DNA from 3 places in the Hoeflea sp. EC-HK425 genome. Region 3 is predicted to be linked to each of the others. Evidence: riboswitches for the same ligand, from Rfam matches in the RefSeq annotation. Region 3 holds a riboswitch; each other region holds the start of a gene.
The links. Region 3 has a riboswitch for cobalamin ahead of SPHINGO391_RS06110 (CbtB-domain containing protein). Riboswitches for the same ligand answer to the same signal wherever they lie in the genome.

Region 1 (3,267 bases), 1.3 Mb from region 3:
CGGCGGCGCCAAAGGAATACTGGCCCGACGATCCGGCCTGGCATCGCGCCATGGCGCCCTATTTCGACCCGGTCTGGGGCGACCGCCGGCAGGAGCTGGTGTTCATCGGCTGCGATCCGATGGATGAAGCGAAGATCCGCGCCGATCTCAACGCCTGCCTGGTGAACGCGCCGGCGCTCCTGCCCGAACTGTGGACATCCATGCCTGATCCGTTCCCTGCCTGGGACAGGCAGGCGGCATAGCTGTCTCAAACGGGGCCAGCCCTGCCGCGGCTGATCCGGCGTCCGGCGGTGCAGCGCGGTCGGTGCGCCCCGAACCCCCTTTCGCATTCCCGGCCTTGCCTTCAATCAAACCCAGAAATCCCCCATGATCAAGAAACTCGCCCTTGCCATCCTCTTGTCGACCAGCCTTTGCTCCGCAGCGCTTTCCAGTGACGGCGTACTTGACGTCGCGGCCCCGTTTGAGATCAAGGGTGCCGACCCGTCCTTGTCGGGTGATATTTTTCTCAAGATGGACATCGCCGAGGCGCTGGTGAATGCCGATGCGACGGGTCGTCTGCTGCCCGGCCTGGCCGAAAGCTGGTCGGTGTCCGGTGATGGTCTGATCTGGCGGTTCGTCCTGCGCGAGGGCGCATTCCATGATGGCTCGCCCTTTACTCCAGAAGCCGCCGCCGCTGCGCTTGATATCGCCCGCGCAAAGAAGGGGCTTCTTTCTGCTGCACCGATCGAGTCCATCGTTGCCGACGGCTGCGATCTGGTCATCTCACTCAAGGAGCCGTTCGGGGCGCTGCCGGCTTTCCTCGCCGAATATCGCTCAAAGATCCTGGCGCCGTCCGCCTACGGTGCTGACGGCATAGCGACTTCGGTGATCGCCACAGGTCCGTTCAAGGTGACCGAGTTGCAGGCCCCGATGTCGCTGAAGACGAAGCGGAACGGCCATGTGGTGAAGCTTGATGATCGCCCGGCAATGGCTCGACACGGCAATTGACGAGGTGAAAACATCAATCTAGGTTCATGGCATGGTTCCGCCCGACTCAAAGGGAAGGCGGATTAAAAGGGAACACGGTGAGGTGTAGCCAATAGGCGCTGAATCCGTGACTGCCCCCGCAACTGTGAGCGGCGAGCTTCCTCAAGATTGACCACTGGCGCAAAGATCGTGCCGGGAAGGTTTGAGTGAGCTGTGACCCGCAAGTCAGGAGACCTGCCATGACCGTCGTAACTCAACCCGGGCGGGGTGTCCGGAAAGGGAGAATTGTCATGAGCAACCGGAATTCCGGGCATCGCAAAGTCAATCATCGCTTTGGCCCCCGCACTCTCGTGCGGAGCGCGCAATGCCGACCAGACAGACAACCACAAAGCCAGCCTCCCATCGCATAACCGTCTGCACCGCGTGCCGCCACACCGGCAGCGATTGCCGTCCCGGGTACGAACTGCTTGCACGTTTGCGCGATGCGATGAACAGGGCCGGCCAGGCGACAGGCGCGCTGTTCGAGATTTCGGGTGTGGCCTGCATGGCGGGTTGCGACCGGCCCTGCACGGTTGCCTATCAGGCGACCGACAAGGCCACCTACCTGTTTGGCGATATCGATCCGGCTGACGATATTGGCGACCTGGTCCGCTTTGCCGAGCACTATGCCAGCCTTGATGACGGTTGGTGCTCGTCCACCCAACGCCCGGGCAAGCTTCGCCACACCACGCTTGCGCGCGTTCCGGCCGCGATTTTTGTGGTCGAACCGGTCGAGGGATCGCTCCAGTGAGCGCGGCCAGCCTGACTCTTGCCGGAGCATCCTGGCGTGCGCCCCGCGGCCCGGTGATCCTCCAGCCCGTGACGCTCAACCTTCCCGCGGGCCGGGTGCTCGGCGTGGTGGGGCCGAATGGTGCGGGAAAATCCACCTTCCTGCGCCTCGTCTACCGCTATTTGAAGCCGGCGAGCGGCGCGGTGCTGATCGATGGTGAAGACATCTGGACCATGCGCGCCCGCGATGTGGCGCTCAAGGTCGCCACGGTGCTGCAGGAACAGCCGACCGACTTCGCGCTGACCGTGCGCGAGATCGTCGACCTCGGCCGGCTTCCGCATCGGGGCGGTCTGGTGCGCAGCGACGCCCGCGATGCAGCGGTTGTCTCTGCCGTTCTGGACAGGCTTGATCTTCATGGATTTGCCGGACGGCGTTTCGGATCACTTTCAGGCGGCGAAAGACAGCGGGTGATGGTGGCGCGCGCGCTGGCGCAGGAGCCTTCCCTGCTGGTGCTCGATGAACCGACAAACCATCTCGACATCCGCCACCAGCTCGAGGTGATCCGCCTGATCAGAAACCTCGACATGACGATCATCACCAGCCTGCATGACCTCAACCTGGCCGCCGCCGTTTGTGATGACATCCTGCTTCTGCAGCAGGGCCAGGCCATGGGTTTCGGCACACCCGATGAAGTTCTTGCCGACGACACCGTTTCGCGTGCCTTCGGGGTGCTCGCCCGGCGCGAGCGCCTCACACCGAGCGAGAACAGCCATTTTACCTACCAGCTTAACATGTAAGGGATTTTTCCATGAAAGCGCCTTCTCTCGCCCTGCTCGGGCTGGCTTTTGTTGCCGCTCCTGCTTTCGCCGGCACAACCGTTGAAAGCTGCAATCGCAGCGTCACTTTCGACGCCCCGCCAAAGGCCGCCATTTCCAACGACGTCAACCTGACCGAAATGATGCTGGTTCTGGGTCTCGCCGACCGCATGGTGGGGTATACCGGAATATCCGGATGGAAGACGCTGGATGAGGAAATGCGCGCGGGCGTGAGTGAACTGCCGGAGCTCTCCGAAAAGTACCCCACGAAGGAGGTCATCATCGGGGCTGATGCGGACTTCTTCTTCGCTGGCTGGAACTATGGCATGAAAGTCGGTGGAGAGGTGACGCCCGAGACGCTCGAGCCGTTCGGTGTCAAGGTCTATGAACTGACCGAAAGCTGCATTCATATCGGACCGAAGAACAAAGTCTCGATGCAGGACATGTACAACGACCTGCTCAATCTCGGGCGCATCTTTGGCGTCGAGGACAAGGCGCAGGCCCTGGTGGAGAGCTACAAGGCCGAGCTTGCGACGTTTGAGGCAACCGTCAGCAAGGGTGACACGCCGCTCAGGGTGTTCGTCTACGATTCCGGCGAGGATGCGCCGTTCACTGCGGGCCGTTACGCCATGCCGACCGCCATGATCGAGGCTGCGGGCGGTGTCAACATCATGGACGATTTCGAGAAGAGCTGGGCGACGGTCAACTGGGAAGCCG
Region 2 (3,267 bases), 300 kb from region 3:
TCATGTCGACGAGACCGGAGTCGACTGCCTTGCGCAGTGCACCCGAATTGTAGCCGTCTTCCCAGTTGCCCTGGCCATCGGCCCAAGTCACGCCGGCGTCGATTTCGCCGTTTGCAACCGCAACAATGGTCTGCTCGTGACCGCCAGTGAACTTGACTTCACCGAAATAGTCGCCGCTCTCCATGGAGGCACCGGTTGCCTGGGGAATTTCGATCGATGGGATCAGGTAGCCCGAGGTCGAGTTGGGATCACCAAAACCGAAAGCCTTGCCCTTCATATCATCCAGCGAGGTGATGTTACGGTCCTTGCGGGCAAAGCCGATCGAGTGATAGCTGAACGAGCCGTCGAGGTTGGTCTTGACCAGAACCGGCTCTACGGCTTCAGGATCGGTCAGGAAGGCCTTGGCATAAGAGGAAGCTCCGAGCCACGCCATATCGATCGAACCACCGAGCATGCCCTGGATCACGCCATCATAATCGGCCGGCGTGAACAGCTTGACCGGAACGCCAAGGGCTTCCTCGGCATAGGCACGCAGGCATTCGTTCGAGGTCAGACGGTCCTGGGCGTTTTCGCCGCCGAGGATGCCGATGCGGAATTCGGTGATCGCGTCCTGCGCGAAAGCGCTGGTGGACAAGAGGGCTGCCGTGGCGGCCACGAGGATGGTCTTCATCATAATCTAGTCTCCGTACAAGGGTTGACAGTGGGGTAGGAAAACTGGCGTCTCGGGCCGGAACCGCAGGATGGTCCCGGCAACCGCGAGGTCAGATCGATTCCAGCGCTACGCCGGAAGGAGTGAGTTTCGCTTTGACGTCGGCCGGACGCCCGCGTGCGTGCAGGCTGGTGGACGTCATCGATTCAGAGATTTCCTCGCCGTCGGCACCCGCTCCATAGATCGCGCGAACTGCTTCCGTGGTCAGCTCCTCCGGCCTGCCGTCAAAGACGACCTTACCGGCTGCCATGCCGATGATGCGCTCACAATAATTGCGTGCTGTGTCGAGCGTGTGAAGGTTGGTGACCACCGTGATACCTTCCTGCTCGTTGATGTCCTTGAGCGCATCCATGACGATCTGGGCATTGAGCGGATCGAGCGAGGCGATTGGTTCGTCAGCGAGGATAAGCTTCGGCGATTGCATCAGCGCCCGAGCGATCGCCACCCGCTGCTGCTGGCCACCAGAAAGCGCCTCGGCCCGCTTCGGCGCGTTCTCGGCGACGCCGAGCCGTTCGAGGATCGAGATCGCCCTGAGGATGTCCTCGCGTGGAAACAGGTTGAACATGGTTGCGAACGTCGAACGCATGTTGAGTGTCCCGTGCAGCACGTTGGACACAACGTCGAGACGCGGGACCAGGTTGAACTGTTGGAAGATCATGGCGCAATCGCGCTGCCAGCTGCGCAGTTCGCGCCCGGTCAGCGTCGAGACCGGACGTCCGTGATGGGATATTACTCCGCCGCTGACGCCGGTCAGTCGGTTGATCATTCTCAGAAGGGTCGACTTGCCGGCGCCGGAGCGGCCGATGATACCGACCATCTGCCCCTCGGGAATAGACAGGGTCACTGAGTCAACAGCGGTGTTGGCGCCAAAGCGGCGGGTCACATCGGTCAATTCAAGCATAAGCAAATCCCCATGGGTCACGGCGGGTTTCGTGACTTTCGAGGATTGGACTAGCCCAGCCGTATGAAGGGCCGATGTCGGTTTGATGTCAGTTTTGTTACGATCCACAGCTGCCCGTCCGGATATGTCAAAACCCTTTGTTTTCCTTGTTTTTCCGGCTTGCGCTCAGGCCCCGGTCATGACCCTATGGCTGCATCTGGTGCCTGCATTGTGCGGGAGAATCGGGAATCCGGTGCAATTCCGGAACGTGCCCAACGCTGTGACGGGGACGGCAAGCGCAAGACGCCACTGGGAAATCCGGGAAGGCGCGCCTGCCGGCGGAACCGAAGTCAGAAGACCGGCCAGATGTCATAGCCTTGCCGCGCATGGACAGCGCGGCGGGTTTTCACGGATTGTTGGGGATCAGACAATGCCGAAGACATCAATGCTGGCTGCAGCACAACCATTCACAACAGGTGAACGTGACGCCGTTTACAAGGCCATCTTCACGCGCCGCGACGTGCGCGACCAGTTCCTTCCGGAGCCGATACCGAATGATGTGCTCCGGCGGCTGCTTGAAGCCGCGCACAACGCGCCGTCGGTTGGCTTCATGCAGCCCTGGAACTTCATCACCATCAGGAATCAGACCGTTCGCGATCGGGTCGCCGATGCCTTTGCCCGCGCCAATGAGGAAGCCGCGGCCATGTTTACCGGGGAGCGGCAGTCCAGGTACAAGTTCCTGAAACTCGAAGGCATCCGCAAGGCGCCGCTCAACATCTGCGTCACCTGCGACCGGGACCGCGGCGGCGATGTGGTCTTGGGCCGCACCCACAATTCGAGCATGGATCTCTACAGCACCGTCTGCGCGGTGCAGAATCTCTGGCTCGCAGCCCGCGCCGAGGGCATCGGCATGGGGTGGGTCAGCATCTTTCGCGATGCGGACCTCAAGGCCATTCTCGGCATCCCTGAGCGGATCGAGATCGTCGCCTATCTTTGTCTGGGCTATGTCGACGAGCTCTACGAACGGCCCGAACTGGAGGTCAAAGGCTGGAACCGCAGGCTGCCACTCGATGAGCTGATTTTCGAGGAGTGCTGGCAGGGAGAGGTCTAACCTCCGTGCCGCTCGAGAAACTCTTCAGCCGGCAATGTCCGGAAATCCCTGAGCGCCGCATGTAGCTTCTCATGCTCCCAGTCCCACCAGGCGAGTGCATCAAGCCGGCTGGCGATAGCGTCGGAAAAGCGCTGCCGGATGGTTCGCGCCGGCACGCCGACGGCGATGGCGAAATCGGCCACGTCCTTGGTCACCACCGCGTTCGCGCCGATGCTGGCGCCGTTACCGATTGTTACCCCGGGCATCACCACGGCGCCGTGGCCGATCCAGGTGTCGTGGCCAATCGTGATCCCCTGGCCTGCGCGCCAGTCGAAGAAGTCCTGGTCGTCGCTCTCGCCTTCGAAGTACCATGCCGAGCGGTAGCTGAAGTGATGCAGCGAGGCGCGCTCCATCGGGTGCATGCTGGCATAGATCCGCACATGGGAGGCTATGTTGGCGAACTTGCCGATTTTTGCATAGGCGATCTGGGTATTCTCGACGCAGTAGGAGTAGTCGCCCATGGTTGAATGGGACACCGTGCAATTGGCCCCGACTTCGGTGTAGCGTCCGAGCGTCGAGTCAACGATT
Region 3 (3,267 bases):
GGGGGCGCGATTACCAGAAACTCAAGCCCCAGCTGATGGCTGCTGTGATGGACAGTTTCAGCCGGATCGCAGATCAGGCAGACCTTGTGCTGGTCGAGGGCGCGGGGTCTCCCGCGGAAATCAACCTGCGTTCCGGCGACATAGCCAACATGGGATTTGCGACATTGGCCGGAGTGCCGGTCGTGCTGGTGGGCGACATTGACCGAGGCGGGGTGATCGCATCGATTGTCGGCACGCACACGATCCTGCCCGACGAGGACCGGTCGACGATCTCAGGCTACCTGATCAACAAGTTTCGCGGCGATGTCAGCCTGTTCGACGATGGCATCTCAGCCATCGAGGGTTTCACCGGCTGGTCCTGCCTGGGTGTCGTTCCCTGGCTCAAGGCGGCAAACCGGCTGCCAGCCGAGGATTCGGTAGCACTCGAACGGCTGGTCCAGGGACGGGCGGGCGGACTCAAGATTGCGATACCCGTGCTTTCCCGGATTGCGAACTTCGATGATTTCGATCCGCTCAGAGCCGAGCCGGAGGTGGATCTGGTGTTTGTCCGCCCTGGCGAACGCCTGCCCGGGGATGCCGGACTGGTGATCCTGCCGGGCTCGAAGTCGACGATTTCCGATCTCGCCGATTTCCGCCGGCAGGGCTGGGATGAGGATCTGCGGGCGCATCACCGGCGCGGCGGGCGGATCATAGGCATCTGCGGGGGCTACCAGATGCTGGGTCGGACTGTGAGCGATCCCCTGGGGATTGAAGGGGGCGCGCCTGTCGCCGAGGGGCTTGGCCTGCTCGACATCGAGACCGTGATGGCGCCCGAAAAGACCGTGCGCAACATCGCCGCGCGTTCGGCGGAATGGGACTTGCCGCTCGAAGGCTACGAGATCCATCTGGGCATCAGCCGCGGGCCGGATTGCGTTCGCCCTATGACCACTCTCGATGGGCGCCCAGACGGAGCCGTCTCTGCTGACGGCAAGGTGTCGGGAACCTATCTGCATGGATTGTTCGGGGCGGATGCCTATCGTGCCAGGCTGCTGGCCGAGTTCGGCATTCGCGGAGGCCAGACCAGTTTCAGGGTCGATGTCGATGCGGCGCTGGATGAAATCGCCGAAGAACTTGACCGGCTTGTCGGCTTCGAGCGGCTGATGCAGGCCTCGGTGCAGATCCGTCGCTGAGGGGACGATCCAGGACGCGGCTGCGATTGACAGTCAGGCGCGCCGCCCCTATCAGTTAAGCCTCGAATGGTTCCAGAAAACCAACCTGGTTTTCCGGATCAAAAGGGAATGCGACGGGATGGACCCAATCCGGGCATCTTTATCGCAGCCGACCCCGCGACTGTAGAGCGGCAAGGCAAATGTCACCGGCCCGGGAGGCCCGGATGACGGGGGACAATGGTGTTTTCCGCAAATCCGAAACTCCGGACCGGGCTGGCCACTGGCGTGGCGGCATGATCAACCGGCGTGGACGCCTCTTTTTCTACGAATCGTCCCGCTTTCATGACCGCCAGACGCGCCGGGAAGGTGGGCATTTGCCGTTGCGCGATGGAAACATCGTGCTGGACCCGCGAGCCAGGAGACCTGCCATTCGCACCGGTTGAGAGCCGGACCTTTGGGAGAGGTATGCTCCCGAAGCCATTCACGGAGGTTGTCATGGCTGTTAAAACTGCTTCGCTTTCACTCACCGACCGCATCGGCGCGCGCGCTGTTGCCGGGTTGATGGCACTCGTTGTCGGCTCGATACTGGTGTTCGGGGTTGGGCTTGCCAACTCGCAGGCGCTGCACGACGCGGCGCACGACACAAGGCATTCCTACGGCTTTCCCTGCCACTAAGGGATTGATCTCATGATTGTCAGGTTGCTCCTGGCGGCTCTCGCCGCCGGGCTCATTGCTGGTATGGCGATGACGCCCGCTCAATATGTCAAGACGATTCCGCTGATCATGCAGGCCGAAGCCTATGAGAACGGCGGGGCCGGGCATCATCATGGCGATGCCGCCGCCTCGGATGAGGCGGCGCATGACCATGGTGCGGACCAGTCGATGTTCGGCTTCGGACGGCTCGGTGACACGATCGTCGCCAATCTTGTCGCCGGCGCCGGTTTCGCGCTGATGCTGGCCGCGGTGGCACTGCTTCTGGGCGTCGAATTCCCGACCGGCACGGCAGGGGTCACGCGAGGGCTGCTGTTTGGTGCCGCTGCATGGTTCTGTGTCCAGCTTGCGCCAGCGATGAGCCTGCCGCCGGCGGTGCCTGGTTTCCCCTATGCCGACCTCGGCGACCGCCAGGGGTGGTGGGTGATCACGATCGCGGCCTCGGCTGCGGGCTTGTGGTGCATCGCGATGCGGCCGGAATGGCCCCTGAAGATTCTGGGACTTGCGATCATCGTCGCGCCGCATCTCTGGGGGTCGCCGGTTCCGGAAGATCTGACGAGCAATGTTCCGGCCTATATCGCCTCTGCCTATGCCGCCGCTTCACTTGCGACAACGCTGTTCTTCTGGCTGCTGCTTGGCGGCCTGCTCGGTCACTTCCTTTCGCGTGTGGACGAGGAGCAGACGGCATGACAGCCGGGCTTCGGCCGGTAACGCTGGTGCTGGGCGGTGCCCGGTCGGGCAAATCCGCCTTCGCAGAACACATGCTGGAGGCGGAGGCGAGCTCGCGGCTCTATCTGGCCACCGGCCAGGCCTGGGACGATGAGATGCGCGTGCGTATCGAAGCCCACCAGGATCGGCGCGGAAAGGGTTGGGAGACGATCGAGACGCCGGTCGATCTCACCGGGACGCTTGAAGCCCAGGCGCGGCCGGACCGGCCGGTGCTGGTCGACTGCCTGTCGCTCTGGGTGACAAACCTGATGCTCGGCGACCATGACATTGACGCCGCCTTTGCCAATCTCGCCAAGGCGCTGCCGGGGCTCACGGGACCGGTTGTGTTCGTTTCCAATGAAGTCGGCCTGGGCATCGTGCCCGACAATGCCATGGCGCGGACGTTTCGCGACCATGCCGGACGGCTTCACCAGACAATCGCAAGCCTCGCCGACGAAGTCTATTTCGTCGCCGCCGGCCTGCCGCTCAAGATGAAGGGTTGACCCGATGTTGAATGGTTCGAAAATTCCCGCCACGGTGATCACCGGTTTCCTCGGGGCCGGCAAGACCACGCTGATCCGTCACATGCTGGCCAACGCCAAGGGCAAGCGGATCGCGCTGATCATCAACGAGTTCGGCGATCTCGGCGTCGATGGTGATGTTCTGAAGGGCTGCGGCGACGAGGTGTGCAGCGAGGACG

Region 1: linked by a shared signal. The riboswitch ahead of SPHINGO391_RS12330 (DUF1636 domain-containing protein) and the one ahead of SPHINGO391_RS06110 (CbtB-domain containing protein) in region 3 are both predicted to bind cobalamin.
Region 2: linked by a shared signal. The riboswitch ahead of bluB (5,6-dimethylbenzimidazole synthase) and the one ahead of SPHINGO391_RS06110 (CbtB-domain containing protein) in region 3 are both predicted to bind cobalamin.

Annotation. Positions count from the first base shown of each region.
Region 1 covers NZ_LR701572.1:1,976,187-1,979,453, reverse strand. Annotated here, with positions in the region: gene SPHINGO391_RS12340 (GTP-binding protein) at 1-242, shown strand, start outside; gene SPHINGO391_RS12335 (ABC transporter substrate-binding protein) at 367-987, shown strand; cobalamin riboswitch at 1,003-1,223, shown strand; gene SPHINGO391_RS12330 (DUF1636 domain-containing protein) at 1,331-1,756, shown strand; gene SPHINGO391_RS12325 (ABC transporter ATP-binding protein) at 1,753-2,532, shown strand; gene SPHINGO391_RS12320 (ABC transporter substrate-binding protein) at 2,544-3,267, shown strand, end outside.
Region 2 covers NZ_LR701572.1:1,009,892-1,013,158, reverse strand. Annotated here, with positions in the region: gene phnD (phosphonate ABC transporter substrate-binding protein) at 1-670, opposite strand, end outside; gene phnC (phosphonate ABC transporter ATP-binding protein) at 762-1,610, opposite strand; cobalamin riboswitch at 1,791-1,971, shown strand; gene bluB (5,6-dimethylbenzimidazole synthase) at 2,020-2,700, shown strand; gene SPHINGO391_RS07535 (DapH/DapD/GlmU-related protein) at 2,697-3,267, opposite strand, start outside.
Region 3 covers NZ_LR701572.1:708,554-711,820, forward strand. Annotated here, with positions in the region: gene SPHINGO391_RS06105 (cobyric acid synthase) at 1-1,169, shown strand, start outside; cobalamin riboswitch at 1,220-1,594, shown strand; gene SPHINGO391_RS06110 (CbtB-domain containing protein) at 1,644-1,823, shown strand; gene SPHINGO391_RS06115 (CbtA family protein) at 1,836-2,549, shown strand; gene cobU (bifunctional adenosylcobinamide kinase/adenosylcobinamide-phosphate guanylyltransferase) at 2,546-3,070, shown strand; gene cobW (cobalamin biosynthesis protein CobW) at 3,078-3,267, shown strand, end outside.